One region of the Trinickia sp. Z7 genome, then DNA from elsewhere that is predicted to be linked to it. Evidence: predicted binding sites of a transcription regulator. Region 1 holds the regulator's gene; each other region holds the start of a gene.
The links. The regulator FNR, encoded in region 1, switches genes on or off when oxygen is low (the NO sensors DNR and NnrR bind a similar motif). The targets are predictions, from matches to a motif close to TTGATNNNNATCAA.
Positions count from the first base shown of each region.

Region 2: QQS38_RS06550 (ribonucleoside triphosphate reductase) is a predicted target of FNR. The motif match lies at 5,375-5,388, and genes of this name have one in related genera.
Region 3: arcD (arginine-ornithine antiporter) is a predicted target of FNR. The motif match lies at 4,086-4,099, and genes of this name have one in related genera.
Region 4: QQS38_RS15545 (cation-translocating P-type ATPase) is a predicted target of FNR. The motif match lies at 3,124-3,137, and genes of this name have one in related genera.

Region 1 is NZ_JAUEQW010000001.1:113,036-120,660, reverse strand. Features, by position in the region: gene QQS38_RS00535 (UxaA family hydrolase) at 1-486, shown strand, start outside; gene QQS38_RS00530 (aldo/keto reductase) at 483-1,556, shown strand; gene QQS38_RS00525 (SDR family oxidoreductase) at 1,658-2,434, shown strand; gene QQS38_RS00520 (ureidoglycolate lyase) at 2,483-3,331, shown strand; gene QQS38_RS00515 (DUF3564 family protein) at 3,415-3,783, opposite strand; gene QQS38_RS00510 (zinc-dependent alcohol dehydrogenase family protein) at 4,033-5,022, shown strand; gene fnr (fumarate/nitrate reduction transcriptional regulator Fnr) at 5,065-5,859, opposite strand; gene phaZ (polyhydroxyalkanoate depolymerase) at 6,101-7,498, opposite strand.
Region 2 is NZ_JAUEQW010000003.1:22,437-30,061, reverse strand. Features, by position in the region: gene QQS38_RS06580 (DUF1272 domain-containing protein) at 1-43, shown strand, start outside; gene QQS38_RS06575 (hemerythrin domain-containing protein) at 185-709, shown strand; gene QQS38_RS06570 (nitric-oxide reductase large subunit) at 991-3,270, shown strand; gene QQS38_RS06565 (metal-sulfur cluster assembly factor) at 3,376-3,714, shown strand; gene QQS38_RS06560 (hypothetical protein) at 3,762-4,841, shown strand; partial or broken gene QQS38_RS06555 (DUF2249 domain-containing protein) at 4,944-5,183, shown strand; gene QQS38_RS06550 (ribonucleoside triphosphate reductase) at 5,484-7,280, shown strand; gene nrdD (anaerobic ribonucleoside-triphosphate reductase) at 7,277-7,453, shown strand; gene QQS38_RS06540 (anaerobic ribonucleoside-triphosphate reductase activating protein) at 7,446-7,625, shown strand, end outside.
Region 3 is NZ_JAUEQW010000001.1:317,715-325,339, forward strand. Features, by position in the region: gene aceB (malate synthase A) at 1-618, shown strand, start outside; gene QQS38_RS01410 (gamma-glutamylcyclotransferase family protein) at 713-1,144, opposite strand; gene QQS38_RS01415 (AraC family transcriptional regulator) at 1,450-2,340, shown strand; gene QQS38_RS01420 (GNAT family N-acetyltransferase) at 2,457-2,936, opposite strand; tRNA gene QQS38_RS01425 (tRNA-Asp) at 3,113-3,189, opposite strand; tRNA gene QQS38_RS01430 (tRNA-Glu) at 3,270-3,345, opposite strand; tRNA gene QQS38_RS01435 (tRNA-Asp) at 3,407-3,483, opposite strand; tRNA gene QQS38_RS01440 (tRNA-Glu) at 3,564-3,639, opposite strand; gene arcD (arginine-ornithine antiporter) at 4,162-5,643, shown strand; gene QQS38_RS01450 (arginine deiminase) at 5,669-6,886, shown strand; gene argF (ornithine carbamoyltransferase) at 6,923-7,625, shown strand, end outside.
Region 4 is NZ_JAUEQW010000008.1:77,665-85,289, reverse strand. Features, by position in the region: gene pdeR (cyclic di-GMP phosphodiesterase) at 30-2,036, shown strand; gene QQS38_RS15550 (crotonase/enoyl-CoA hydratase family protein) at 2,078-2,944, opposite strand; gene QQS38_RS15545 (cation-translocating P-type ATPase) at 3,237-5,918, shown strand; gene QQS38_RS15540 (AI-2E family transporter) at 5,915-6,982, shown strand; gene QQS38_RS15535 (DUF1924 domain-containing protein) at 7,157-7,531, shown strand; gene QQS38_RS15530 (diheme cytochrome c) at 7,581-7,625, shown strand, end outside.

The DNA of each region.
Region 1 (7,625 bases):
AGCGGGGCCTCGCCCATCGTCGGCATCGTCAAACCCGGCGATATTCCGCCGACGGGCGGTCTGTACTTGCTCGACGTCGTGCCCGACGGAGAGCCGCGCTTCGGCTTTCCGAACATCAGCGACAACGCCGAGATCGGCGAGCTCATCGCTTGCGGCTGTCACGTCATCCTATTCACGACGGGGCGCGGCTCCGTCGTCGGTTCCGCCGTTTCGCCGGTAATCAAGATTTGCGCGAACCCGGCCACGTATCGCAATTTGTCGGGCGATATGGACGTCGATGCGGGGCGCATCCTCGAAGGACGCGCATCACTCGACGAGGTCGGTCGCGAGATCTTCGAGGCGACGCTCGCGCTCGGGCGAGGCGAGCGCTCGAAGTCGGAACTGCTCGGCCATCAGGAATTCATCCTGACCTACAAGGCGTTCGAGCCGATCGGCCCCGGCTGCTTGCCGATCGTCCCGGTTGCGTCCGTGCCGGAGGGCGCATGAGCGCGGGCGCAAGCACGGGGGTGGCCGCGCGCCGCCGAATCGGCCGCACTTCGCTCGAAGTCACGGCCCTCGGGCTCGGATGTGCGGGGCTAGGCGGCTTGTACCGCGACGTCGGCGAGGCCGGTGCGCGCGCGACCATCGACGCGGCCTGGGAAGCCGGCATTCGCTTGTTCGACACTGCGCCGTACTACGGCTATACGAAAAGCGAGCATTACGTCGGCGCGGCGCTGCGCGAGCGCGAGCGCGATACGTTCGTGCTTTCGACGAAGGCGGGACGGATCATGCACCCCAATCGCGAGGCGTCGGCACGCGCACCGCGGGACGGGTGGGCGCACCCGCTGCCGTTCACGCCCGTTTTCGACTACACGTACGACGGTATCCTGCGCTCGTTCGACGATAGCCTGCAGCGGCTCGGCATGGCGCGCATCGACATTTTGCTCCTGCATGACATCGGCGCGCTCACGCACGGCGAGCAAAGCGCGCACTATTGGCGGCAATTGAGCGCAGGCGGCTTCAAAGCGCTCGACGAGCTTCGCGCTTGCGGTGCGGTGCGGGCCGTGGGACTGGGCGTGAACGAGGCGGGCGCGGTGCTCGATGCCATGCGCGAGTTCGAGATCGACTGTGCATTGTTGGCCGGGCGCTACACACTGCTCGAGCAGCAGAGCCTCGACTCCCTGCTGCCCGAGTGCGAGCGGCGCGGCGTGTCGATGCTCGTGGGCGGCGTGTTCAATTCGGGCATCCTCGCGCGTGGCGTTCGGCATCTGCGGGAGCCCGGCGGGGATGCTTCGAGCGCGCTCAAATTCAATTACGGGACGGCGCCCGCCGCAGTGATCGAGCGGGTGGCGCGAATCGAGGCGCTGTGCGATGCGCACGACGTCGCGCTGCCGAGCGCCGCGTTGCGTTTCCCGTATGCGCACCAAGCGGTTGCGAGCGTGCTGACGGGAGCCAGCAGCGTAGCCGAACTGCAAAGCAGCATCGATGCGTTCGCCGCGCCGATTCCGGGCGAGCTCTGGACGGCGTTGCGCGCCGAGGGTTTGTTGGATCCGAGAGCGCCCACGCCGAGCGAGTGATGCCGCGGCCATGCTCGGCTGCGCGGCACTCCGGCGGACGGTTCGCCGCGCGTGCCGGTGCTGGCCTTTGATAACTACTTTTCGACGGAGTGTTGCAAACGATGACCGCCATCGCCACGAGTTTTCCCGCGTCCCCGGCCACGCGCCTGGCAGGTAAGACCGCGCTCGTCACGGCCGCCGCCCAGGGCATCGGCCGCGCCTGCGCCGAGCGCCTCGCCCAAGAGGGCGCTCGCGTCATCGCCACCGATATCCGGCTCGATCTGCTGGCGCAAGCGCCGTTCGAGGCGCGTGCGCTCGATGTGCGCGACGGCGCGGCGATCGCGGCGCTGGCCGATGAGATAGGCGGCGTGGACGTGCTGGTCAACTGCGCCGGCTTCGTTCATGCCGGTACCATCCTGGAATGCGGGGAAGCCGACTGGGATTTTTCGTTCGATCTGAACGTGAAGTCGATGTATCGGACAATACGGACGTTTCTGCCGGGCATGCTCGAGCGCGGCGGCGGTTCGATCGTGAGCCTCGCGTCGGCGGCCTCGAGCGTGAAGGGCGTGCCCAACCGTTTCGTCTACGGCACGACGAAAGCAGCCGTGATCGGGCTCACGAAGGCCGTGGCGGCCGATTTCGTCACGCGCGGCGTTCGCTGCAATGCGATCTGCCCCGGCACCGTGGCATCCCCCTCGCTGACGGCGCGGATCGCGGAGCAGGCCCAGGCACAGGGCAAGAGCGTAGCCGAGGTCGAGAGCGCGTTCATTTCCCGGCAGCCGATGGGGCGGATCGGGCGCCCCGAGGAAATTGCGGCGCTGGCTGCCTACTTGGCCTCGGACGAAGCGGCATTCACCACGGGGCAGATTCACCTGATCGACGGCGGCTGGTCGAACTGAGCGGGCCACGCCTGCCGCGTTTTATCCATCCTGAGGATTGAGCACTACATGAAACTTCTTCGCTATGGTCCCAAGGGCCAGGAAAAGCCCGGTCTGGTCGACTTCGACGGCATCGTGCGCGATCTGTCGTCGGTGATCGATGATATCGCCGGAGACGTCCTATCCGACGCCGGTCTCGCGCGCCTGCGTGCGCTCGATCCGTCGACGCTGCCGCGCGCCCCCGAGGGCGTGCGTCTCGGCGCTTGCGTCGGCCGCGTGGGCAAGATGGTTTGCATCGGCCTGAACTACGCCGATCATGCGGCCGAATCCAACCTGCCCGTGCCGAGCGAACCGGTCGTCTTCAATAAATGGACGAGCGCGATCGTCGGCCCGAACGACGACGTGCACATTCCGCGTGGTTCGACCAAGACCGATTGGGAAGTCGAACTCGGAGTCGTCATCGGCAAACCGTGCAACTATGTCCGAGCGGCCGATGCGCTCGACTACGTGGCCGGCTACTGCGTCGTCAACGACGTGTCCGAGCGCGAATGGCAGATCGAGCGCGGCGGACAATGGGACAAGGGCAAGGGATTCGATACGTTCGGGCCGCTCGGGCCATGGCTCGTGACACGCGACGAAGTGCCGGACCCGCAGCAATTGGATTTGTGGCTTGAAGTGGACGGCCACCGCTACCAGAACGGCAACACGCGCACGATGATCTTCGGGGTCGCCGAAATCGTGGCTTATCTGAGCCAATGCATGAGCCTGCAGCCCGGCGACGTCATCTCGACGGGCACGCCTCCGGGCGTCGGGCTCGGCATCAAGCCGGCGCCGGTCTACTTGAAGCCGGGGCAGACGATACGCTTGGGCATCGCCGGGCTCGGCGAGCAGCGGCAGCGCACGGTCGCAGCGCAGTAAGCATTCTCACAGGCCGGCCGGCTAGAAACTCGCGCGCCGCACGCGCGCGGGTGCTGTTGCGGCGCGAGGCGGCGATCGCAGCGTCAGAGGCTTTCGTCGTCGGCGAACACGCTGTTCTCCGCCAATATGGGTTCTTCGTCCACGCACTGGACGTGCCAATGGCCGCGCGCCTTGATGCCGCACAGTTGTGCGCCGCCCGTTTCGCCCTCGAACGGGCCTTCGTCGTTCTCCAGATCGAATCCAGTCAACTCGCAGATCGCCTCGCCATCGCGCGCCCTGCACAGGCGCGTCGATCCGGGCTGCGACTCGACGACGCCCCACGTCGGCAGATCCAATCCGAAGTGGCTCTCGCGCGACCATCTGCGCGCGTCGCGATCGATCCAGACGATCGCGTAGGCGCAGGGATTGATCTCGTCGAACGTACTGAGATGGATGGTGATGCGCATCGTCATGTCCTCCTCTTACTGCGTTCGGTTCGGGTTCCGGTGCTCGGTGGCCGGGCATCCCCGGGCAAGGGATAGGCCGAGCTGCGTTGCCTCGCTGTTACGCTTTACGAACGATGATCGCCCGATGTGCATGCCCGCGCCTTGCGCTGGGTCAAGATGAGGCGGCCTGATTGCGCTCAAATGGACGAGGAACGCGATTCGTGGGTAGACGAATATGCGGCGCGCATGCGGCAGGAACGCAAGGAGAAGAGCGATATGCGAGCGATGGTGTACGACGGGCGTTCGCCCGTGCTGCAATTGCGCGATTTGGCCGAGCCGCAGGCCGGGCCCGGCCAGCTTTTGATCGAGGTGCATGCCTGCGGCGTTTGCCGCACCGATCTGCATGTGGTCGATGGCGAATTGACCCGGCCGAAGACGCCGCTCGTGCCCGGGCATGAGATCGTGGGCGCGGTGGCCGCGCTCGGCGATGGCGTGAAAACGTTCGCCGTGGGCGATCGGGTAGGCGTGCCCTGGCTAGGCCATACATGCGGCCATTGCCCGTATTGCGGGCGGGGAAAGGAAAATTTGTGCGACGCGCCGCAGTTCACGGGATATACGATCGATGGCGGCTATGCCGAACGCACGGTCGCCGACAGCCGTTATTGTTTTCATTTGCCGGCGCGCTATACCGACGTCCAGGCGGCGCCGCTCCTGTGCGCCGGGTTGATCGGCTACCGGGCGTTGTCGATGGCCGGGGATGCGCATCGGATCGGCCTCTACGGCTTCGGCGCGGCCGCGCACATCGTCGCGCAGGTGGCGCGGCATCAGGGGCGGGAAGTCTATGCGTTCACGCGCGCAGGCGATACGGCGGCGCAAACGCTCGCAAGGCGCCTGGGCGCGCATTGGGCCGGCTCCAGCGCCGAGCCGGCTCCGGCGCCGCTCGACGCCGCGCTCATTTTCGCGCCCGTCGGCGCCTTGGTGCCGGCGGCATTACGAGCAGTGGTCAAAGGCGGGGTGGTCGTCTGCGGCGGGATTCATATGAGCGATATCCCGTCCTTCCCCTACGACGATTTGTGGGGCGAGCGCCGGATCGTCTCGGTGGCCAATCTCACGCGCGAGGACGGCCATGCGTTCATGCGGCTCGCCGCGGATATCCCGCTCGAGATCGAAACCACGGTCTATCCGCTGGCCGAAGCGAACCGGGCGTTGGCCGATCTTCGGGAAGGGCGGCTCTCGGGCGCCGCGGTGCTCGATGTCCGCGCGTAACGCGCGTTTCCGGGAGGCGTCCAGGGTGCGGTAAGCGCGCCTTTACACTCGGTTCAGCGCCTCGAGGTTGACGATGCGGATTTGCTTGCCGTGCGTCTGCAAGAGCCCGTCGCGTTGGAACTTCGAGAACATGCGGCTCACGGTTTCGAGCTTCATGCCGAGGAAGTTGCCCAGCTCTTCGCGCGTCATGCGCAGGTTGAATTCGGCTGCGGAATAACCCCGCGCCTTCATTCGATTCGACACATTGAGCAGGAAGGAGGCGACCCGCTGCTCGGCGCTCATCGTGCCGAGCAACATCATCAGCGACGATTCGCGCACGATTTCGCCGCTCATCATGCGCAGCACTTGCTGCTGAAGCGGGCGCGATTCGGCGCACATCGCTTCGAGCGGCGCATACGGAATGATGCAGACGCTGCCGTCTTCCAGGGCGATCGCGTCGCTGCTGTGCGACTCGGTGCCGAGGCCGTCGAGACCCAACACTTCGCCGGCCAAATGAAAGCCGGTGACTTGCTCGCGACCGTCTCGATGCATGACGACCGTTTTAAAAGAGCCGGCGCGAATGGCATAAATGCTCTGGAACGGATCGTTCGCACGGTAGAGCGTGTCCCCGCGCTTGATATGGCGCGTGGCGCTGACGATCGAATCGAAGCGCACGAGTTCCTCGGCATCCAACGTGCACGGCACGCAAGCCGAGCGCATCGAACAGGTGGCGCAGTGCTGCGCGGGGCGTGCGGCCTTGATGGAGCGTGGGGCAGCGCAGGCGCGCGCCGCGCATGCCGGGGCGCTTGCCGTAGCAGGTACCGCGACGCCGTCGGCGAAAACTGCTTCGTTCAGCATACGACCTCCGTCGAAAGGGACGCATCGCCAAGTGGCGCGCGCTGGTTCCTGATTCACCATCCCAGTATCGGCGGTAAGGTGTTTGAAAAAAATCGGCGCTGTATGAAACTGCGGTAAGTGTTGACGAAGCGTCGTAAGGATTTTCCTACAGGCGTTCGAGGAGAAATGGGAAAGCCGGGCCCGCCCACCCGGGGACCGGCGCGATCGATTGCGCGAGAAGGGCCGATGGTTGCGCGCACAATCATTCGCGCGACTCGCCGCCCGCTGGGGTATTACTCGCCCAAAACCGCCGCAATACCGGATGAATCGCCTGATGCCACCGCGGCCCGGTGAACAGGTCGTAGTGATCGCAGTCGTCAATGGTCAGACGCATGCGCTTTTCGTCGGGCACGCCCGTGCAGAGTGCGTGCGCCGCATGGGTCTGACCGGCGCCGGTGATGTCGTCGCGATCGCCCTCCACGGTGCAAAGCGCCGTCGCATGCAGCGCCGCGGGTCTCACGTGCCTCGCACCGACCGACCATGTGCCGCGCGCCAAGCGCTGCTCCTGAAAGACGATGCGCAGCGTGTCGAGGAAGTAGTCCTCGTCCATGTCCAGCACGGCGCAATACTCGTTGAGCGAGCGCAGCGCCGAGGCGATGGCTTGCGGGCCGCCCGACAGCCGGCTCGTCCAATAGCGCGATTCGAGGGCCAACTGTCGATGCGGATGCGCCGCGACGATCGCGGCGTGCTGGAGATATCCGGGGTAGATGCGGCGTCCGACGCCCGCGTACCCGTTCGGAACGGTATCGATGAGCGTGCGGCGGAACCATTCGATGTCGTGGGTGGTTGCGAGCCGGTCGATCATCGTTGGGCTCAGGCGCGAGTCGATCGGCCCGCCCATGAGCGTGACGGACAGCGGGGCCCGATGCTCCCCTGAACCGGCGACGAGCGCCGACGCCGCAAGCGCGGGCGGCGCGGCTTGGCAAACCGCCATCACGTGGACGCCCCGGTTCGCAAGAAGGCGTAAGAAGCGTTCGACGGTGAGCGCGTAATCGTCGAGGCCGAATTTACCTTGCGCGAGCGGCACGTCGCGTGCGTTGGCCCAATCGGTGACGAACACATCGGCGTCTTCGAGCACCGTTTCGACCGTCTCGCGCAGCATCACGGCGTGATGTCCGGCAAGCGGCGTCACGAGCAGGACGCAGGCGCGCGCGCGCGGCTCGGCCGCGTGTGCGGTTGTGTCGGCACGGCGGCCGCGGGCCGGCTCGGCGGCGTTTGCATGCGCCGCTCGTTCACGCGTGGTGCGTCGTTGGTGCGGATCATGCGCGGGCGAGGGGGCGCCTTCTCGCTCGAATGCGCGCAGCGCGCAAAAAGGCGTGCGATCGACGACCGTCTCGCTCACCGAAACGGTCTGGCCGCCGATCTGCACCGATGCGATCCCGAACGGCGGCGGTTCCGGCGTCGCCTGCAATAGACGGTAGAGCCAATCGCAGCCGGGCGGCCCGACGCGCGCGAGCCGCGCCGCGTCTTCGTTCTGCGCGGCCGGGTGCGCATTGCCGGTAACCGCCGCGAAGCCGCCCCAGGGTGCGGCGACGAGCGAGGCCCATGCGTCGACCGAGCGCATCAGCGCGCGTTGCGATTCGAGCCACTGATAGAACATGGTCGCCTCCGCCGGTGGGCCGCACCGTGTGCGGCGTCCGGCGCTACTGCGCCGCCGAAGCGCCGGATCGAGAAGGGCGCCGCCCCGCGGCGACGCTCGAGCGGCGCAAGCTCGCCGCGTGAGCTAT
Region 2 (7,625 bases), on a different contig from region 1:
CAGCGAGCGGGTCTTCAATCCCGAATGCGGCAAGCAGCGCTGAACGCAAGATCGGCCGGCCGGCGTCCACCGGACGCGACCATGAACCGCGGTTCGCTTCTTCGCAAACCCTTGACATATATCACTCGCCCCCGCGCCGAGCGCTGCAACAATACGCCGATCCTGGTCCCCGAGCGTATCGAGCATGCCACCGTCCTTAGCCCCGCACGACATCGGCTTCTCCGACCCAATGACGCATTTGCTGGGTTGCCACGCCGACATTCGCCGCTTCTCCGGCCTGATGCTACGGCTCGATATCCATCTCATCCATTACGGGCCGGACGATACGGCTCGCTCGACGGCGCACGACATCCTCGCCTACTTCGAGCAGGAGGTGCCCCTGCACCACGCCGATGAGCGCGGCGACTTGTTTCCGACGCTGCGGCGCCTGGGCGATGCCGACATCGTGCAATCGCTCGACGCGCTAGACGCCGAGCACGAATCGCTGATGCGCACCTGGCGCGCCGTGCGCGCCTGGCTGCAAGGGGTCCGCGACCGCCGCCCATCGAAGCGCCCCGACCTGCTCGGCAAATTCGCCGCGCGCTACCCCGCCTATGCCGACCGCGAAGAACGAGAAGTATTCGGCGCAATCCTGAGGCTGCCGCGCGATCAACTGCTGTCGCTCGCCGACGGCATGCGCAGACGCAGGACGTTGCGCGGCGCGGGCTGAACGCCCCGCCGTACCGCTGCAACAACGCCTTCAACCCCCCGCGTCAATATGGCGCGAATCCCCCGCAAAGCGCCGCTAAACATCGATTTCTTATAGATGTTTAGCGGCCCGCCCCGCGCAAATCAGCAGTACGCCACCTGCGCACAACCTTTACATAGATCAAAAATCAAACTTATGATTCGGCTTAACATGTATTCGCAATGCATGTTAAAAGCTGCTTCAGCAGGATCGCTTCGCGAATCGGGGCACGTCCCGGCACTTCACCCTCTAGGAGAGAGGATATGCAATCAACACGACGCTTATGGAGATGGCTGGGCCTGGTCTGCCTGCTATCGTTCGCCGCCTTGCTTTGGCTCGGCAGGGAAATCTATCTGGCCGCCCCGCCCATTCCAAGCGCGGTCGTAAGCGACAGCGGTCAAGTGCTGTTCACCGGCGCTCAAGTCACGCGCGGCCAGCAAGTCTGGCTCGCGGCCGGCGGCCAGCAGCTTGGCACCGTCTGGGGTCACGGCAGCTACGTTGCACCCGATTGGTCGGCCGACTGGTTGCACCGTGAAGCGCTGCAACTGCGCGAAAACTGGGCCCAGCAACAATACGGCAAACCGTATGCGGCGCTCACGCCGGACGAGCAAGGCACGTTGGACGCGCGCCTGAAGCGCGAGATGCGGGCCAATCGCTACGACGCCGGCACGGGCCGCATCACGTTGTCCGATGCGCGCGCCAGCGCTGCGCGTGATGTCGCCGCCCACTACGAAGCCTTGTTCGGCACCGATCGCTCGCTCGATACGTTGCGCGACCAATACGCGATGAACGCCGGCTCGGTCCAAAGCGCAGACGATCGCGCCGCGCTCGCCGCTTTCTTCTTCTGGTCGGCTTGGTCGGCAACGACCGATCGTCCCGGGCAAACGGATATCACCTACACGAACAACTGGCCCCACGAACCGCTCGTCGACAACAACCCGACCGTCGCGAACGGCATGTGGTCGATTGCAAGCGTGGTCCTGTTGCTCGCCGGTATCGCCGGCATGATCTGGTATCACTCGGCGCACAGCGACGGCGAAGAGCCCGTCGCGCCGCCCGCGCAAGACCCGCTGTTCAACGTGAAGGCGACGCCTTCGATGAAGGCGACCAAGAAGTACTTCTACGTGGTCATCGGCTTGCTGCTCGTGCAAGTGGGCATGGGCGCCGTCACGGCCCACTATGCCGTCGAGGGTCACAGCTTCTTCGGCTTCCCGTTAGCCGAGGTGCTGCCGTGGGTTGCCAGCCGCACGATTCATACGCAGTTCGGCGTGCTGTGGATCGCGACGGCATGGCTCGCGACCGGCTTGTATATCTCGCCGCTGCTGTCGGGACATGAGCCCAAGTTTCAAAAGCTCGGCGTCAACGTGCTGTTCTATGCGCTGCTGTTCATCGTGGTCGGATCGACTGCGTGCGGCTGGCTCGGCACGCTGCAGCACCGCGGCACCGATTTCGCGTTCTGGATCGGCAACCAAGGGCTCGCCTACACGAGCATGGGTCGCGTCTGGCAAATCCTGCTGTTCATCGGCCTGCTGTTCTGGCTCGTGTTGATGGGCCGTGCATTGATGCCCGCGCTCAAGAACCCGAAAACGAACGGACGCGGCTTGATCGGCATGGTGTTCCTGTCCGCCGCCTGTATCGGCGCGTTCTACTCGACGTCGCTCGCCTGGGGCCAACACACGCACTACTCCATGATCGAATACTGGAGATGGTGGCTCGTGCATCTGTGGGTCGAAGGGTTCTTCGAAGTGTTCGCAACGGCCGTGATCGCACTGATCTTCTCGCGCCTGGGCCTCATTCGAATCGATTCGGCCAACCGCGCCATCGTGCTCGAAACGATCGTGTTCCTCTTCGGCGGCATTCTCGGCACGCTGCACCACCTTTACTTCACCGGCGCTTCGACGGCCGTGATCGCAGTTGGTGCGGTGTTCTCCGCGTTCGAAGTCGTGCCGCTCGCGCTCATCGGGCTCGAAGGCTGGCAAACGTATCGCAAGACGAAGGCGGCGCCCTGGGTTCAAACGTACAAGTGGGCAATTCTCTGTTTCGTCGCCGTGGGCCTGTGGAATACCGTCGGCGCCGGTCTGCTCGGCTTCTCGATCAACCCGCCGATCTCGCTGTACTACGTGCAAGGCCTGAACATCACCCCCGCACACGGGCACGCCGCGCTCTTCGGCGTGTACGGGATGCTCGGCATCGGCCTCATGCTGTTCTGCCTGCGCGGCCTGTCGGCGCGCGAAGCTTGGGACGACTCGCTGCTCAAGCCCGCGTTCTGGCTGCTCAACGTCGGCCTGTTCATGATGGTGTTCTTCTCGATCCTGCCGTCGGGGATCTACGAAGCATGGGCCAGCGTCAGCAAGGGGCTCTGGTACGCGCGCTCGCCTGAAGTCGTGCATGCGCCGATCATGCAGGCCCTCGTTTGGGTGCGGGTGCCCGGCGACATCCTGTTCGCTGTCGGCGTGCTTTACCTCGGGTGGTTCGCCCTGCGCCTGCTGCGTCCCGGCCGGCCGGTCGAAGCGCCCGTGAAGTCCGCGGTGCATCGCGTGTAAATCGCGCCATGCTCGCTTGGTAGGGCTCGTGTTCGCATGACGCCTCGCGACGGCCGGACCCTTGGGTCCGGCCGTCTGGCCATCGAACCTGTTCGGAGAAATGCTATGAATCCCGCATCGATCGCCTCCACCGCGCCGATGACGCGCGAGCTGATCCACGCTGCGCTCACGCAAGTCATCGATCCCGAGATCGGCATCAACATCGTCGATCTGGGCCTCGTCTACGATGTCGAATCGAACGACGAAGGCTGGCGCATCGCCTTGACCATGACCTCGCCCGCGTGCCCGATGGGTCAATCGATCCTCGACGACGTGCGCGCGGTCATCGACACATCGCTCGCGATCGGCACGAGCGTCGACATCGATCTCGTTTGGGAACCGCCATGGGACCCGTCGATGATGAGCGATGCGGCGCGCGATACGCTGGGATGGAGCGACGATTGAACCGGACGCCGCACGCCGTTTCGAAGGCTGCGCCGCTGCGCGTCGCCATGCGGGTTGCGTTCGCCGCGGCGATCGTGCTCACGTTCGCTTGCGGTGTGTTCGCCGGGCTGGCGCGCTTCGGCGTGGCGGCGCCCCCTCATGCGCTCACGAATGCGGTATGGCACGGCGTGCTGGTGCTGCCCATGTTCTTCGGCGCCGTGGTGAGCTTGGAGCGAGCCGTCGCCCTGGGCGGCGGCCGTCATCTTTGCGCGCCCGTGGCCGTCGCCTTCGCGGCCGTGCTGCTGTTGGCGGGCGCGCCGCCCCTATGGGCGCAACTGCTGCTCTTCGCGGGCGCCTCGCTCGCGCTCGCAAGCGTGCTCGGCTTGGTGCGCCGCCACACCGAGCTGCATCTGGCGATACTCGCGCTCGGCGTATCGAGCTGGTGGTTCGGCGATCTGCTCTGGCTCACGAGCGCCACGCCGCTTGTCGCCGTGCCGAGCTGGGTCGCGTTTCTCGTCTTGACCATCGCGGCGGAACGGCTCGAGCTGACACGCCTGCGGCCCACGCCGCGGCGCGCGCGGGCCTGGTTCGTGACGATCGTCGTCGTCTTGCTCGCCAGCGTCGCATGGGCCTGGCTCATGCCCAACGCAGGCCTGCGCGGTTTCTCCGCATGCCTGATCGCACTGGCCGCGTGGCTCACGCGCTACGACATCGCGCGCGTCACGGTGCGCCAACGCGGCCTGACGCGCTTCATCGCGGTGTGCTTGTTGTCAGGCTATGGATGGCTGGCGCTGAGCGGCGCGCTAGGCGTGTTCGGCGCTTGGCGCGTTGGCCACCCTTGGCACGACGCTGCGTTGCATGCGCTCACGCTCGGCTTCGTGATTTCGATGGCGCTCGGCCATGCACCGATCGTGCTTCCAGCGGTCGCACGCCTGCGTGTGAGCTATCGCCCCGTCTTCTACCTGCCGCTCGTCGCGCTCCATCTCGCGCTCGGCGCGCGCGTGGCCGGCGCGCTCTTGGATGCGTTCCCCCTGCGCCGCGCCGGCGCCATCGGCAATGCAATCGCGCTTGCTTTGTTCGTCGCCGTCATGGCGCGGGCGGCTTGGACCGCGCGCACCGAGGCGCGCATCGTCTCGCACAGGAGGTGACGTAAGAACTCTGCACCCCTAACCACTTTCTTTATCGATTACCTGTGACGCGCTTCTCGGCGCGGACGCATTTTTCCTTTGATTTGCATATCGGAGTCAAGCATGGCCCACCCTTCCCTCGACGCCACCTATCTGTTCGATGCCCGCGGTATCGCCAAGCGCTTCCGTCACGCCGCTATCTTTGCGGCACTGGAGACGCTCGATCACGGCGAAACGATGCGCTTCGTCAACGATCACGATCCACTCCCGCTGCTCAACCAAATTCAGCAGCGCTACGGCGACCAAGTCCGCATTCAGTACGTAGAGCGTACCCCTGAGCGGATCGCCATCGACTTCGGCATCTGGCTCACGGCAAACGAAGGCGCCCCCGCCGAGCAAGCCTCGGCAGGCGGCTGCGCCGGCGGTGGCGCCGGCAGCTGCGGCTGCAGCGGCGGCTAAGCGGCTCGGCCACCGGGCCACGGCAGGCGAGCGCCGAGCGCGCTGCCGCCACGGCAATCGGTCGCGCACCGCTTGGGGGCGCGACCGCTCGAAACTTAATCCAGGTCAAGTAGACGCGATAATGCCGATCACCGGCATTGACCCCACCATATATGGTGCATACGATGAGCAACATCACAACATATTGTGCTCATCGAGGACCGCATGGAACGCCAGCCCACGCTTGACCGTCTCACCCAAGCCATTCGTCTCGCGCCAGCGGCCGATCGGTCCAAGCCTTTCGTCGAAGTGGGTTCCGCCATCGACGAATATCTCGACCGCTTGGACTGGCGCGTCAATGCGAACGCCAACCAGGGCTACTCCCTGGGCGGGTTGATCCTCAACATCTCGGGCAAGCTCGTCGCCAACTATTGGCTGAGCCATATTTATCCGCCCGCCGTGGGCGAAGCGCATCGCAATGCCGATCTGCATATCCACGATCTCGACATGCTCTCGGGATACTGCGCCGGCTGGTCGCTGCGCACTTTGCTGACCGAGGGGCTCAACGGCGTGCCGGGCAAGGTCGAAGCAGGCCCGCCCAAGCATATGTCCAGCGCCGTCGGGCAAATCGTCAATTTCCTCGGAACGCTGCAGAACGAATGGGCCGGCGCGCAAGCGTTCAGCTCGTTCGATACGTACATGGCGCCGTTCGTGCGCAAGGACGGCCTGCGCTACGACGAGGTTCGCCAATACATTCAGGAACTCATCTACAACCTGAACGTGCCTTCGCGCTGGGGCACGCAAACGCCATTCACGAATCTCACGTTCGATTGGGTATGCCCGGAAGATCTGCGCGAGCAAGTGCCCATCATCGGCGGCAAAGAGGTGGACTTCACCTACGGCGAGCTGCAAGCCGAGATGGACATGATCAACCAGGCCTACATCGAAGTCATGCAGGCCGGCGACGCAAAGGGCCGCGTCTTCACGTTTCCGATCCCGACCTACAACATCACGGCCGATTTCGACTGGACGAGCCCCAATGCGAACCGGCTGTTCGAGATGACGGCGCGTTACGGCCTGCCGTACTTTCAAAACTTCATCAATTCGGAACTGAAGCCGAACATGATTCGGTCGATGTGCTGCCGCCTTCAACTCGATCTGCGCGAGCTGCTCAAGCGCGGCAACGGCTTGTTCGGCTCGGCCGAGCAGACCGGTTCGATCGGCGTCGTCACGATCAATTGCGCGCGGCTCGGCTATCTGTATGCCGGCGACGAAGCGGCGCTCATGACGCGCATCGACACGCTCATGGAGTTGGGCAAGGACAGCTTGGAAATCAAGCGGCTCGTGATTCAAAAGCACATCGACAATGGGCTTTTCCCCTACACGAAGCGATACCTCGGCACGCTGCGCAATCACTTCTCCACGCTAGGCGTGAACGGCATCAACGAGATGATCCGCAACTTCACGGGCGACGAGCACGACCTCACGACCGAATGGGGCCATGCGTTCGCCGTGCGTCTGCTCGACCGGATTCGCGCGAAGATGCTCGCGTTCCAAGAGGAAACGGGGCATATGTACAACCTCGAGGCCACGCCGGCAGAAGGCACGACCTATCGCTTCGCCAAGGAAGACCGCAAGCGCTACCCCGACATTTTGCAAGCGGGCACGCCGGAGATGCCGTACTACACGAACTCGTCGCAGTTGCCCGTCGGCTTCACCGAAGATCCCTTCGAAGCGCTCGAGCATCAAGACGATCTGCAGCGTAAATACACCGGCGGCACCGTACTGCATCTTTACATGACCGAGCCGCTATCGTCGGCCGACGCTTGCCGCGAACTCGTCAAGCGCACGCTGAGCCGGTTCTCGCTGCCGTACATCACCGTGACGCCGACGTTCTCGATCTGCCCCAAGCACGGGTATCTGCCCGGAAAGCACGAGTTTTGTCCCAAATGCGACGAAGCGCTGCTTCAACGCAAATGCAATCAACCCGCAACGACTGAAACTACGGAGTCCCAACAATGAACGCGACCACCCAAAACGTCACCCCCATGCTGCTCGATGAAGAACGTCAGCCCTGCGAGATCTGGACGCGCGTGATGGGATACCACCGGCCGGTCTCCTCGTTCAACACGGGCAAGAAGGGCGAATTCTACGAGCGCACCTACTTCACGGAAGAGGCCTCGCTTGCTGCCTGAGGCCGAATCCGCGCCCGCTGCCAAGCGTGCGACGCCGCTGCGACTGCTCAAGGTCGGCGGCGTCGCGCCTTTCACGGCCACCGATTATCCGGGCCAGTTGGCTGCGGTCGTGTTCGTGCAAGGGTGCCCGTGGCGATGCGGCTACTGCCACAACACGCATTTGCAGCCGCGC
Region 3 (7,625 bases), 200 kb from region 1:
ATCGGCGGGATGAGCGCGCTGATTCCGATCAAGAGCGATGCAGCCGCGAACGACAAGGCGATGGCCGGTGTGCGCGCGGATAAGAAGCGCGATGCGACCGACGGCTACGACGGCGGCTGGGTCGCGCATCCGGGGCTCGTGCCGGTCGCGATGGAGGAGTTCGTCAGCGTGCTCGGCGACAAGCCCAATCAGATCGACAAGCAACGCGACGACGTGCAAGTGACGGCCACCGATTTGCTCGACTTCCGCCCCGAAACGCCGATCACGGAAACGGGCTTGCGCAACAACATCAATGTCGGGATTCACTACCTCGGTTCATGGCTCGCCGGCAACGGCTGCGTGCCGATCCATAACCTGATGGAAGATGCGGCGACGGCCGAGATCTCGCGCTCGCAGGTGTGGCAATGGATCCGCTCGCCGAAGGGCAAGCTCGAGGACGGCCGCAAGGTAACGGCCGAACTGGTGCGCGGCCTGATTGCCGAAGAACTGCCGAAGATCAAAGAGGCCGTGGGCGGCGATACGCAGTCCTACGATCGCGCCGCGACGATCTTCGAGCAAATGTCGACGTCGGAAACGTTCACCGAATTCCTGACGTTGCCGCTTTACGAGCAAGTGTAAGAGCGGGACAAGCAGTGCCTGGTTGCGGCGCACACGAGCCGCCGCGATCGCCGCGCGTTGTCAGCGCGGCGGTCGCGCCCGAGGCAGCAACCATTCAGCTGCCGTACCTGAATGCCGCCAGCGTCTCGCGTGCGAGCCGGTAACTGACCCAATCGCCCGCTTCGATGCGGGGCCGTCCCTCGACGGATACATCCTCGACCGGATAGAAGAAGCATCGCACGGGGTGGCCCGCCACGGCGACGGTCACCTCGCGCGATTTGAAAACGCCGTCGATTCCCGGCACCACGCCCTCGATTTCATCAAGGACCGGCACGAGCGCATCGGCGATTTCATAAACGTCGCCGCGCACGAAGCTCGCCGTCTCGTCCGGGACGAGCCCCGGGTAGTCGCCCAAGTCGTATAAGCGGCCATTGATGGCCGCACGCCCGACGAAGCGCGGCGCGTCGATCCCATGACGCGCCGCCGCCGCCCCAATATCGTTGATCTCGCCCGCGCGCAGCGTCCCGTAAACGAATACGTATCGCATTTGCCCCTCGTCTTTATTTTGTTTGAAATGAACGTCCCCGGTCGTTGCCGGCTTGCTGTGCGGACTTCCCGGCGAACAATCGGCACCCAGCACGATGGCACGCAGCCCATGCCAGGAATGCGCATTATGCATCTCGAATATCGTCCTCGCGAGGATTGCGCGTGCTCGCTCGCCGAGTGTTTCCTCGGTAACCGGCCCGAAGGCCCGCGCATTCGCATGCGCGGGCCTCGGAGCATGCGCATACAATATCGAACGCGCATGCATTCTGCCTCGCATCGCCTTTCATTTCGCCAACGGGGCTAGCCGTGATCCCGACCGATCTGCCGCCAACCACGCCCGCCGCACGCGTGCGGCTGCTCGATATTCCCGCACACGTGGCGCCCGCCCCCACGCACCCGATTCGCGTCCGCGCGCGCCCGATGCCCGGCGGCGAGCGCATCGCGCTGCACATGCACCCTTGGGCACAGTTGGCTTATGCTTCGCGCGGAGTCATGCGGCTCGGCGTGGAAGGCTGCACGTGGATGGTTCCTCCCTCGCGCGCGGTGTGGGTGCCGCCGCATGTGCCGCATGAAGTCGTGATCGTGGAAGACGCGTATCTGCGCACCGTCTATATCGATGAATCCGTCGTGCCCCCGGGCCTCGACACGTGCCGCGTCGTCGAAATGTCGGGGCTGCTGCGAGAAGTCATCGCAGCGCTCGACGCGGACGGGCTCGACGCACGACGCGAGCGGTTGCTCGGCGAACTCGCACTCGACGAGATCACGCGCTCGGAACCCTTGCCGTTGTCAGTGCCCATGCCGACGGAAAAACGGCTGCGCACGCTGTGCGAGGCGCTACTCGCTGATCCCGGCAACACCGACCCGCTCGAATATTGGGCAGCGAGTGTCGGCGCTAGCACGCGCACGATCGCTAGGCTGTTTCGCCAAGAGTTGGGGATGAGCTTTTCTCAGTGGCGTCAGCAAGCCGTCCTGGCTCGCGCGATTCCGCTGCTCACGCGCGGCCGCGCGCTGTCGCAGATCGCTCATGAATTGGGCTATCAAAGCCAGAGCGCATTCTCGGCGATGTTCCGGCGCGCATTCGGTGAAAGTCCGCGCGCTTTCATGATGCGTGACGCCGAACCCGCACCCGAGCGCGCCAACGCAGACGACGATTTCGACGACGACATCATGGAGCCGTCTTCGCAACCCAGCGTATAGGGCTCATTTGCACGCCTAATTCGCCGGCCGGCGTTGCGCTTATCGGCTCGGCGTGTCCATGGCGCCCCTTGCGAGCGCGCAGGCATCCTGGACGATGCCCGGCGGGGCTGAAACGCTCAGACGCGCCGCGCCATATGGCGAATCGGCCCCAACTGTGCAAGCCGCGGGCCGGCAACGCGATACCCCATGCGCAGATAGAGCCGCGCGGCGGGGTTATCGACGAATACGCGCAGTTGCAGTTCGCGCAACCCGCGTTCGCGCGCCCAACGGCGCGACGTCTCGAGCAGGAACGTGCCGGCCCCTTGCCCGCGATGCCCCGCGGCGATCTGCACGTCGCGAATATGCAGCGAATCGCCTTCCTCGGTGAGCCGAAGCAAGCCCACCGGCGCGTTGCCAACCTCGAGGATGAAATTTTCAGACTCACGCCAGCTTGCGAGGAATAGATCGGCACGCCAAGTCAGCCGATGCCGCTCGTAATAGTGGCCCATGTTGTCGTGCGTCAGCGCCTCGGCGAACGTGAAGTCGTCCAGCGAGGCTCGGCGCAAGTGAAACGGCGATGGCGCGTAGGATGACGGCGCGTCGGTCGGATCGAACATCGTAGCCGAAAGGAAAATGATCGCGACCACAGTAAGGCAGCGCGGCGCGACTTGCAATGGCCGATTGTCCGGCGTCGCACGAAAAACGAAGCGAGTCTCGGCGTCGGTCCGCCCCCGCTTCGACCTGCGTGCAAGAAAAAAGCCCGTTCGAACCGATGCTCGAACGGGCTTTTATTTGGCGGAGTGGACGGGACTCGAACCCGCGACCCCCGGCGTGACAGGCCGGTATTCTAACCGACTGAACTACCACTCCAGTCTTGCATCTTGGCCCGCGAGCGTCGGTTGTGTCTCGCGAACCGCAGTGCTTCGAACCTGCAAAGCACCGCCGATGTTTGGCGTCCCCTAGGGGATTCGAACCCCTGTACTCACCGTGAAAGGGTGATGTCCTAGGCCTCTAGACGAAGGGGACAATAGTACTGCTTCACTTTATTGAAAAAGCCCGTTCAAGCGATACCTGAACGGGCTTTGTCTGGCGGAGTGGACGGGACTCGAACCCGCGACCCCCGGCGTGACAGGCCGGTATTCTAACCGACTGAACTACCACTCCAATACTGCTCATCATACCTACGAGCGTCGGTCTCGTCTCGTAAGCTGCTGCGCCCCACACTGAGAGCGCCGCCGATGTTTTGGCGTCCCCTAGGGGATTCGAACCCCTGTACTCACCGTGAAAGGGTGATGTCCTAGGCCTCTAGACGAAGGGGACAAAATCTTTTCACTACCTGCGCTTCGCGCTTAACTTTCGTTATCAGCGAAGAAGGCTATTCTAACGCGACCTCGAGTGTTTGTGAAGTTTTTTCTTGCAACGATTGCCCGCCGAAAGCACTTCAACACGCGTTACCGGTCGATCGGCGCAATATAAGGCTATGCGCCACACCTCGAACAGCAGAGCCACGGATTATACGCATACTTCGCGCTGGACCGCAAGCTGTTTTGCGCGCAAGCCTCCTCCGACGCGCCCGCTTCTCCTGGCATCCCAGGGTCGAACGGCCACGAGAAAAAGAAGAAGCAAACGCGGACCGCCGAATACGACTAAGCGCAATTTGCCAACGGTGCGGGTGCGGCGCGCATCGCCATCGGTTCTCGCATCGGCACTCGCTCAGCCCCAACGGACATGCCGAATTTGCTCGTTCGGCGACGCAACCGCCCCGCATGATCCAGATCAATAGGCAAATCGGCACGCGATGACTTAATCCTATTTATCGGAGAAACGATAGCGAGGCCTTTCATGAAAAACCTGGCAGATCCCATTTCGGCGTCGCCTTCGTCGACCCCGACCGATCCTCGAGCTGGCGTCGCTGCGAAACCATTGCCACTGGGCCTGCTGACTGCGCTCGTCATCGGCTCGATGATCGGCAGCGGCGTGTTTTCCCTGCCGCAGAACATGGCGTCGGGCGCCGGCGCGGCGGCCGTGCTCATCGGCTGGATAATCACCGGCGCCGGCATGTTAATGCTCGCATTCGTTTATCAAACGCTCAGCACGCGCAGGCCCGAACTGAACAACGGCATCTACGCTTACGCACAAGCGAGCGCCGGCGACTTCGTAGGCTTTAACTCCGCCTGGGGTTATTGGGTGAGCGCGTGGATCGGCAACGTCGGCTACCTCGTCATCGTGTTCGGCACTCTCGGCTACTTCTTTCCGATATTCGGTGACGGCAATACGCGTGCCGCCGTACTCGGCGCCTCGATCGTGCTGTGGATCATGCATGCGGTCATCCTGCGCGGTGTACGCAGCGCCGCCGTGCTGAACGCGATCACCACGGTCGCCAAGATCATCCCGTTGCTGTTGTTCATCGTGCTAGCGGCCGTCGCGTTCAGAGGTCACGTCATAGCGCAGGATTTCTGGGGCAATGCGAAGCTCGGCAGCGTGTTCACCCAGGTCAAGAGCACAATGCTGATCACCGTATGGGTGTTCATCGGCATCGAAGGCGCCAACGTTTTCTCTGCGCGCGCACAGCGGCGCGAGGATATCGGACGCGCGACGCTGTTCGGTTTCAGCGTTGTGCTGCTCCTGCTGATGGCCGTCTCGCTGCTCTCGCTCGGTATCGTTGCGCAAGGCGAACTCGCAGGGATGAAGAACCCTTCGATGGCCGGTGTGCTCGGCAAAGCGGTAGGCGCGTGGGGCGTGGCCTTCATCAGCCTGGGCCTGCTCGTGTCCGTCGGCGGAGCCTTGCTCGCGTGGACGCTGCTCGCGGCTGAAACGCTCTTCACGCCGGCGGAAGGCGGCGTCATGCCGCGATTTCTAGCGCGCTCCAACCGTCACGGCGTGCCGGCCAACGCGCTCTGGGTCACCAACGGACTCGTCCAACTCTTTCTCGTCGTCACGCTGATTTCGAACGCGACCTATCAAGCCCTGATCTCGCTCGCGACTTCGATGATCCTCGTCCCCTATCTGTTCTCCGCCATCTACGCGACCCGCATCGCGCTGCGCGGCGACGGTTACGCGCCGGCGGACCGCGCCCGAACGCGCGACGCGCTGATCGGTGCGGCCGCCAGCCTCTACTGCTGCTGGCTGCTCTATGCCGCCGGCCCGAAGTACCTGCTGCTCTCCGCGATCCTCTACGCACCCGGCGCGCTCGTGTATGGCTGGGGCAAACGAGAGCGCGGAGCCCGTCTGTTCAAACCGTTCGAAGCGACGATTCTCGTGGCCTTGCTCGCGCTTGCCGCGCTCGCGGCATGGCTGTTGTCCACCGGCGCGCTCGGTTTGTGATCCGCCTGCCTTCGGGAGAAACACAATGACATTTGGCGTCCATTCGGAAATCGGCGCCCTGCGCACGGTCATGGTATGTCGGCCTGGCCTAGCCCAGGCGAGGTTGACACCGGCAAATTGCCGCGAGCTGCTGTTCGACGACGTGCTCTGGGTATCGCAGGCAAAAAACGACCACTACGCGTTCGTCAGCACCATGCAGGACCATGGCGTAGAAGTGCTCGACGTTCACGATCTGCTCGCCGATATCTTGCAAGGCCGGGAGGCGCGCGACTGGGTGCTCGAACGCAAACTGGCGCCTAGCGGCGTCGATACCGAACTTGGCGCGCAACTCAAGCTCTGGCTCGAACAGATGAAGCCCGACGAGCTTGCCGAGCGACTGATCGGGGGGATTGTCCGTGCGGAATTGCCGTTCGAGCCCAAGGGCCTGCTCGCCCAATGCACGCCGCGATCCGGCTTCATCTTCCCGCCTTTGCCGAACACGCTGTTCACGCGCGACAGCAGTTGCTGGATCAACGACGGCATCGTGCTGGGCTCGATGTACTGGCCGGCGCGCCAGCACGAGACGCTACTGAGTGCGGCGATCTATCGTTTCCATCCACGCTTTAGCGGTGGCGCGCACATTTGGTGGGGCGGCCCCGACGCCGTACACGGCAACGCGACGATCGAAGGCGGGGACGTCATGCCGTTGTCGCGCGACGTCGTCCTGATCGGCATGGGCGAGCGCACGTCGCCCCAAGGCGTGGCCCAGCTTGCCCGCGCGCTCTTTGCCCGGGAATCGGTCAAGCAGGTGATCGCCGCGCAACTGCCGCGCTCGCGCGGGGCAATGCACCTCGACACGGTGTTCACCTTCTGCGATCGCGACCTGGTGACGATCTTCCCCGACGTGGTCGATTCCATCCGCTGCAGCAGTTTGCGTCCTGGCAAGTCGCCGGAGCAGCTGGATGTACGACCCGAAAACGCCCCGTTCCTCGAGGTGGTCGCAAAGGCGCTCGGCCTCGACGCGCTACGCACCGTCGCCACCGGCGGCGACATGTGGGAGTCCGAGCGCGAGCAATGGGACGATGGCAACAACGTGATTGCGCTCGCACCGGGCGTCGTCGTCGCCTACAACCGGAACGTGTACACCAACACGCTGCTGCGCAAGGCAGGGATGGAGGTCATCACGATCCCCAGCGGCGAACTTGGCCGCGGCCGCGGCGGCGGTCATTGCATGACCTGCCCGATCGAACGTGCCGCCCTTTGACGCGAAAAGAGCGTCGTATTTTTGGAGCATTCGCCCATGGGATTCAATCTACGCAATCGCAGCCTGCTGAACATGCAGGACTTCGCGCCGCGCGACATCCGTTTTCTGCTCGATCTCGCCGCCGAACTCAAACGCGCCAAATACGCCGGCAACGAAGTGCCGCGGCTAGCCGGCAAAAACGTCGCATTGATTTTCGAAAAGACCTCGACGCGCACCCGCTGCGCCTTCGAAGTCGCCGTGCACGACCAGGGTGGACATGTCACGTACATCGACTCGTCGAGTTCTCAACTGGGCCGCAAGGAATCGCTCAAGGATACGGCCAGAGTGCTGGGGCGACTATACGACGGCATCGAATACCGGGGATTTCACCAGAACGTGGTGGAAGAGCTCGCGACCTTTTCGCACGTCCCGGTATGGAATGGGCTCACCGACGAATTCCACCCGACGCAGGTGCTTGCCGATCTGCTGACCATGGAAGCCTTCGGCGAAAAACCGCTGCACGAGCTGTCGTTCTGCTATGTGGGCGACGCCCGCTTCAATATGGGTAACTCGCTGTTGATCGGCGGCGTGCAAATGGGCATGGATGTGCGCATTGCAGCGCCACGCGAACTCTGGCCGCACGATGATTTGGTTCAGCAAATGCGGCGTCTGGCCGAGACCACGGGCGCAAAAGTCACGCTCGAAGAAGATCCGCGCGAGGCCGTGAGCGGCGCCGATTTCGTCTATACCGATGTTTGGG
Region 4 (7,625 bases), on a different contig from region 1:
AATGATTCGTTTGTTCAACGGGGCCAGCTATGTTTTTCGACGAAAACGATTGCGCCGTGCTGGAAGTCCTTCTCGGAACGAAAAGCCCTTGCTGGCGCCTAGGCAGCGACAGCAACGCGTTGGAGCTGGCGGCCGTGCGCGGCCTGACCAATGTCAGCGTCGCCCTTACCGACGCGCAGGCCGCGCAGATTCGTAGCCTGACCGGCGTCACGTCGCACCTGCTGCTCGAGATTTCGCTGTTCGGCCATGGGTTGACCCTCCATCTCGTGGGAAAAAAGGTCAACTTGACCGACTGGGCCGGTACGGCCGCCGATTATTCGGACACGGTTTCGGTGGCGAGCGCGCTTTCCACCGGGCTCGCCGCGGCCGAACAAGTCGTGTCGGAAGTCAATTCGCTCGTCGTCATCCTGGATCGCAACGGCAACGTGCAGCGTTTCAATCGGATGTGCGAGGAAGTGACGGGCATGCGTGAAGTCGATGTCATCGGCAGAAGCGCATTCGAGATGTTCATGAGCCCGGACCAAGGCCGGCAATCCCGTACGAACATCGCGCAATTCTTTGCGAGCGGAAAATCGTTCGAGGTCGAGCGTGTCATCAATACGGTTAAAGGTCCGCGCCTCTTTCAGTTCCGCAATAAGTTCGTTCATAGCGGCAGCGGGATCGAAGAAGAATTCATCATCTGCTCGGGTTTGGATATCACCGATGAGCGGGATGCGCGAAACCGCTTGAACGACTTGGCGTCGAAGGACGTGCTCACGGGGCTCATGAATCGCTACGCGATCAACGCGACGATCGAGGCCGCGCTCGAGCGGGCGCGCGACGACGAAGACCGCGTGCTGGGCATCGTCTTCCTCGACCTCGATAACTTCAAGCGTGTCAACGATCACTTCGGGCACGTCAATGGCGACCGGTTGATCAAGCGCGTGTCCGAAATCGTGAGCGAGTGCTTGCCGCGAGGGGCGACCATCGCGCGGCTAGGCGGAGACGAATTCCTGATCCTCGTCGATCCTTGCACCCAGGAAGGGCTGCAGACGCTCGCCGAAACGATCATCGACCGGCTGCGCACGCCGGTTCATTTGGATTTGATGGATGTCTACACGAGTTGCTCCATCGGCATCGCGCTGTTCCCCGAGCACGGCGAGACGCTCGAAGCGCTGATCTCGCACGCGGATACGGCCATGTACGCGGCCAAGGAGGCGGGCAAGCATACCTATTGCGTCTTTGCGCCCGAGATGAATCAAAAGGTCGCCAAATACATTTGGCTCGATACCGAACTCAGAAGAGCGATTGAAGAGAAGCAGTTCGTCCTTCATTACCAACCCCTGGTCAACCTCCGCACGGGGCGTCTGCACAGCGTGGAAGCCTTGTTGCGCTGGCAATCCACGAGCCGCGGGCTGGTGCCTCCCGGGGAGTTCATTCGCTTCACCGAGGAATCGGGCCTCATCCTTCCGATCGGCCGGTGGTTGATGCAGGAGGCGGTCGCTCAGGCGGCGCGTTGGCACGAAAGCGGGCTCGATATCCGGATCTCCGTGAACGTATCGGCACGCCAGCTGCGCGACGCTGCGATCGTCACCCAGTTGCGCGAGCTGGTCGAGCAAAGTGAGTCGGCCCGCACGCTGATCGACATCGAATTGACGGAGAGCTGCTTCATCGAGGACGAAAAGGCCGCTGTCGAACTCATGAGGCAGTTCAAGCAGTTGGGCGCGCGCATTTTGCTCGACGATTTCGGCACCGGCTATTCGTCCCTATCGCAATTGACGCGATTGCCGATCGACATCATCAAACTCGATCGCAGCTTCATCACGGGCATCGACCAAAACTTCCAAGCGCAGTCGCTCGTGCGGTCCGTGTTGAGCCTTGCGCGCGCGTTCGGCTTCTCGGTCGTGGCCGAAGGCGTCGAAACGGAGCGCGAAGTTCAGTTCCTGAAGGACATCGGCGTTGACTTCGCGCAAGGGTTTTTCTATGCCCGGCCGATGGCGGCCCAGGCATTCGAGGCGTGGCTGGACGACAAGAAGAAGCTCAGGCTCATCGCCTGAGCTTGCCAACGGCGTGGCGGCGCCCAGATGCGGGTCCTGGCTCAGGGCACGGCTTTGAGCTTGGATACGCGCCGGTTCTGCAGCACGACGAGTCGTTCCATGAACCCGATGTCTTTCTCCTCGAGCATGAACGCCGAATTGACCCAGTCTTCGGTGATGTCCATGAGTTCGGAGCGCGAGAGCGGCAGCACGCGCTGACGGGCGCGAAGCATCGCGCGCGTGCCGTTGAGCATGGGGCGCATGACGTCGATGAAGGTTCTCGTCGCCATCAAAGCCTGGCCCGGCTCGAACACTTCGTCGACGAGCCCTTGTTCGGCATGCCATTCCGCGAACCGCGATTCACCGGTACTGATCAACGTTTCCGCCACGCGCATGTTCGACTTGCGTGCCACGAGCGAATAGCCTCCCATTCCTGGAAATAGGTTGAATGCAATTTCGGGAAACCCGAGTTTCGTTCCCTTTTGCGCGAGCACGTAATGATGCGCCAGTGCGGCTTCGAAGCCGCCGCCCAGGGCGCTGCCTTCGACCATTGCAATGCTGATCGCGTCGGTGCCGAAGCCGTTGTAAATCTCCCAAACGCCGTCGATGCACGACCGGGCATAGGCCATCAATTTGTCGCGCTCTCCTTTGCGGATGACGTCGACAAAAAAGTTCAGATCGCCGCCGACATTGAAAATCTCTGGAACGAGTGAGCCCGTGACCCAAAAATCGAACCGGAGTCCGGACTCGCGGGCGGCGCGCGCCAAACGAATGATGTCGGTGACCAACTGCTGGTTGAAGCAGGGTCTCGGCGCCGAGCGCAGCATCATCCACATGACGTGGCGGTCTTCCTCGTAGTAGGCCATGAGTTGGCTAAATTCGCCTGCCTCGTGAAAAGGCCGGCATCCAGAGCTGACTTCGAATCGCATGTTGTTCCTTTTGCGTGTGTGATATTGGCTTGAACTGCTCCCGATGGGCGGGTGCGCCCTTCGAGGCATCGCCAATTTAGCGCGTCGGAATTCGTAGGCCGAAGTAGAGAGGAGAAAACTGCGGGGAATTGCTTTCGGGAATGTGTTGCAGCCCGCATAGATGCCGCATTCGCGCGGCGTTGACGCATATCAACGGAGGGGCGCCGTGAGTGCGCCATCCTACATTTGCCGGCAGTGGCTACCGGTAGTGTGACGAGATATTCGGAATGCGGATGAAAGTCGTGTGAAAGAAATGTGGCACACCCAAACTGCGCAGGCGGTTGCGCAATCGATTGCGACCGACGCCGAACACGGCCTGGATAGCGGCGAGGCGTCGCGCCGTCTCGAACGATACGGGCGCAACGATGTTGCCGAAGGCGCTAGGCGCAGCGTCGCGGCGATGTTCGCCGCGCAATTTCGCGACTTCTCGATTCTCGTGCTGGTGGCGGTCGCGGTCGTTTCGGGGTTACTGGGCGATATCGAAGATCTCTTGGTCATTGCCGCGATCGTCGTGCTCAATGCGAGCATCGGCTTCGCCCAAGATTTTCGCGCGGACCGCGCGATGGCTGAGCTCAAGCGCCTTGGCGGGCGTCGCGCGATGGTCGTGCGCGACGCCCGCCGCTCGACCATCGAGGCCGCTTTGCTCGTGCCGGGCGACATCGTGCTGCTGGAAGCGGGGGCCATGATCCCGGCGGACTTGCGGCTGATCGAAGCGCCGCAATTGAAAGTCGACGAGGCGGCGCTGACCGGCGAAGCGGTTCCCGTCGAAAAAAACGTGGCCGCGCTGGGCGATGCCGCATTGGCCATAGCGGATCAAACCAACATGGTCTTCAAGGGCACCGTCGTTACGTACGGGCGCGCGCGGGGCATCGTGGTGGCGACCGGAATGGACACCCAATTCGGCCGCATCGCCGCGCTGCTCGATCAGGTGTCGCCCACCGCTACCCCACTGCAAAGACGTCTTGCCGTATTCGGGCGGCAGCTCGCGATCGGCGTGCTGGGCGTGTGCGCCGCGATCTTCGTGGCGGGCGTGTTGCGCGGCGAAGCGGTGCTGGCGATGTTGCTCACGGCCGCGAGCCTGGCCGTGGCCGCCATCCCTGAGGCGCTGCCGGCGGTCGTGACCGTCATGCTCGCCTTGGGCGGGCGCAACATGGCGCGGCGCAACGCGCTCGTGCGCAGGTTGCCCGCGGTGGAGACGCTCGGATCGGTGGGCTGCATCTGCACGGATAAGACGGGAACCCTGACGTGCAATGAGATGCGCGTCGTGCAACTGTCGCCAAGCGCGGCCGCGCGGGTGCCGGCGGACGCAGCCACGCGCGACGGGGTGATCGGCCAGCTATTGCAAGCGGCCGCATTGAGCAACGACGCCGGATACGATGCGCGCGGCGAGCCCATGGGCGATCCAACGGAGGTCGCGCTAGCGCGGGTCGCGGCCGAAGCGGGTTTGCACCGACGCGAGCTAGAGCAAACGATGCCGCGCTGCATGGAGTTTGCGTTCGACTCCGACCGCAAGCGTATGACGACGATACATCGTGCGGGGAGCGGGTTCGTCGCCTATACGAAGGGCGCGCCGGAGGCAGTCGTCGAACGGTGCACCGCCGTGGCGCGCGACGGCGGCGACGATGACGGACACGGCCAGTTGGACCGAAGCGCATTGCTCGCCACAGCGGAAGCGATGGCCGTCGATGGGCTCAGAGTCTTGGCCGTTGCGCGGCGCGAGTGGCCGGCGCTGCCTGAGCAGGCCGCTCGTGTGGACGCCGTCGAAAGCGGGCTGACGTTGATCGGTTTCATCGGCATGCTCGATCCGCTACGCGACGGCGTATCCGCGGCCGTCGCGAAATGCCGCGCAGCCGGCATTGCCACGGTCATGGTGACGGGGGATCACCCTGCGACGGCGCGCGCGATCGCGCGTTCGCTCGGCATGTTGGAAGAAGGCGACACGGTGATGACGGGGCGCGAGCTCGCCGCGCTCACGGACGACGCGCTCACGCGCCGCATCGATCATGTGAAGGTATTCGCGCGGCTGGACCCCGCGCAAAAGATCCGTATCGTGCAAGCGATTCAGGCGCGCGGCCGCTACGTCGCCATGACCGGCGATGGCGTGAACGACGCGCCCGCGCTTGCGCATGCGGACATTGGCGTGGCGATGGGAAAAGCGGGCACCGATGTCGCACGCGAGGCGGCGAGCCTGGTGTTGCTCGACGACAACTTTGCGACGATCGTCGCGGCCGTCGAAGAAGGCCGGCGCATTTACGGAAACATCCGGAAGTTCATGCGGTATGTGCTGACCTGCAATTCGGCCGAGCTGTGGGTGATTGCCGCTGCGCCTTTTTTGGGACTGCCTGCGCCGCTGCTGCCGATCCATATTTTGTGGATCAACCTGCTCACCGACGGCTTGCCCGGCCTCGCTTTGGCGGCCGAGCCCGCGGAGCCGACGATCATGCAAGAGCCCCCGCGGTCCGCACGCGAGAGTGTCTTCGCGCACGGCATGTGGTGGCACATTGCGCTGGGCGGGTTGGCCATGGCGGCCGTCACGCTGTTGGCGCAAGGCTGGGCGTTGCGGCATGGCCATGCCGCTTGGCAGACGATGACATTCACGGTGTTGACCTTGTCGCAACTCGGCCATGTGCTTGCCGTTCGTTCCGAGCGTGAGTCGCTCTTCGTGCAAGGACCGACTTCGAACTTGCCTTTGCTCGGGGCGATCGCACTGACGATCGTTTGCCAATTGGCGGCGATTTACGTTCCGGCGTTCAATGCCGCCCTTCGGACGAGTCCGCTCGATCCGGCCGAACTCGCGCTATGCCTGGCGATGTCCGCGGTGGTTTTCCTCCTCGTGGAGGGCGAGAAGTACCTGATTCGCCATTGCCTGACTTTTGGCGCCGTGCGTGCACGCCTCGGCGCAGAGAAGCGCGCGAAAGGATCGAGGCCGACATGACCACACCGTTCGGCAAGCGCACCGTGCATGCGCTGCTTCTTACCGGGCTGCTCACCCTGGGCGTCGTCGTGCTGCGGCCGTTCCTGATCCCCGTGGCGTGGGCTTGCATCATCGCTTACGCGACTTGGCCGGCATTCGAGGGTGTGCGCAGCGTGACCGGCAACCGGCGGGCGCTCGCCGCGTTGGTCATGACGTCGATCGTCACGCTCGGCTTGGTCGTTCCTATGCTGCTACTGTCGATGCCGCTCATGCGGGAGACGATCTCGTTTTTCAAGCAAATGGCGGCGTGGTTTTCGAATCCGCACGATTCGTTGCCGCGCGCACTCACGTCGTTGCCCTGGGTTGGCACGTGGCTGCAAGCATGGATGGACGAAATAGTGCGCGAGCCGTCGGGGTGGCGCGTGCAACTGACGCAGTGGGGCAACCGCTGGATCGGCGATGCGGCGCGGCTTGCGGGCGGCTTGGGGCGCAACGTCGTCAAATTCGGCTTTGCGCTGTTGACGTTGTTTTTTGCCTATCGCGACGGCGAGACCGTGCTCGCTCAGGTCAGGCGCTCGCTGAGGCCTTACTTGGGCGAGCGCCTGGACGTCTACCTATCCGCCATAGGCGATGTTTGTCGTTCCGTGGTGCAAGGCATCGTGTTGACCGCCGCGGCGCAAGGGACGCTCGCAGGCATCGGGTACTGGGCGGCTGGCGTCGCCGCTCCGTTGCTGCTCGCGATGCTGACCGCCGTGGCTGCGCTGTTGCCGTTCGGCACGCCACTCGTATGGGCGCCGGCGGGGATTGCCTTGATTGTCGGCGGCCATGTGTGGCCGGGCGTGGGGCTGCTGCTGTGGGGGGCGCTGGCCGTCAGTTGGATCGACAACGTCATTCGCCCATTCGTCATCAGCAGCGCGGGCCATATGCCGTTCCTGCTCGTGATCTTCGGCATCGTGGGCGGCGTGCTGGCATTCGGTCTCATCGGCGTCTTCATCGGCCCCTTCGTGATCGCGACGCTGCTAGCGGTATGGCGCGAATGGCAGTCGGGTCTCGATACGGCTGGGGGAGATTCGTCGGCGGATTGACGCCGATGCGAGCGAGGGGCCGACCCAATCGCCAAACGATGTATGAGCGCGGCCCGTGGGTGCGGCGCGAGTGTTAAGAATCCGGTAAGGAAGCGGCCCGAACATACAGAGCATGAACTGGGAGGATCAACGATGTCCGCTTCGGCTCGCTCGAACTTGGCTCGGGTGCTGTGGATGGCCGGCATGACCGCAGCTTGTGCGGTGTCGCCCGCTCGTGCGCAAACGCCCGCGCAAGCGTTGAACGCGTACTCCGCACAGGCCGGTGCAGCGCCGTCGCCTGCGCGCGGTCAGGAGTTCTTCACGACGCGGCATGGGCGCGAGTGGGCCTGCGCCACGTGCCACGGCGCGACGCCGACCGGCAACGGGCAACACGCGGCCACCGGCAAGACGATTGCTCCGCTTGCGCCCGCATTCAATCCCGAGCGCTTCACCGATGCCGCAAAAACGGAGAAATGGTTCCGCCGCAATTGCGGGGATGTGGTGGGGCGCGAATGCACCGCGTCGGAGAAGGCCGACGTCCTCAGTTGGTTGATGACGCTCAAACGATAGCGATAGCCCGAGCGCATCGGACACAGACTCAACCGCGAGAAACCGACCCATGACTACCCGCCGCCGCGTCGCCACTGCATCCGCGCTTGCTGCG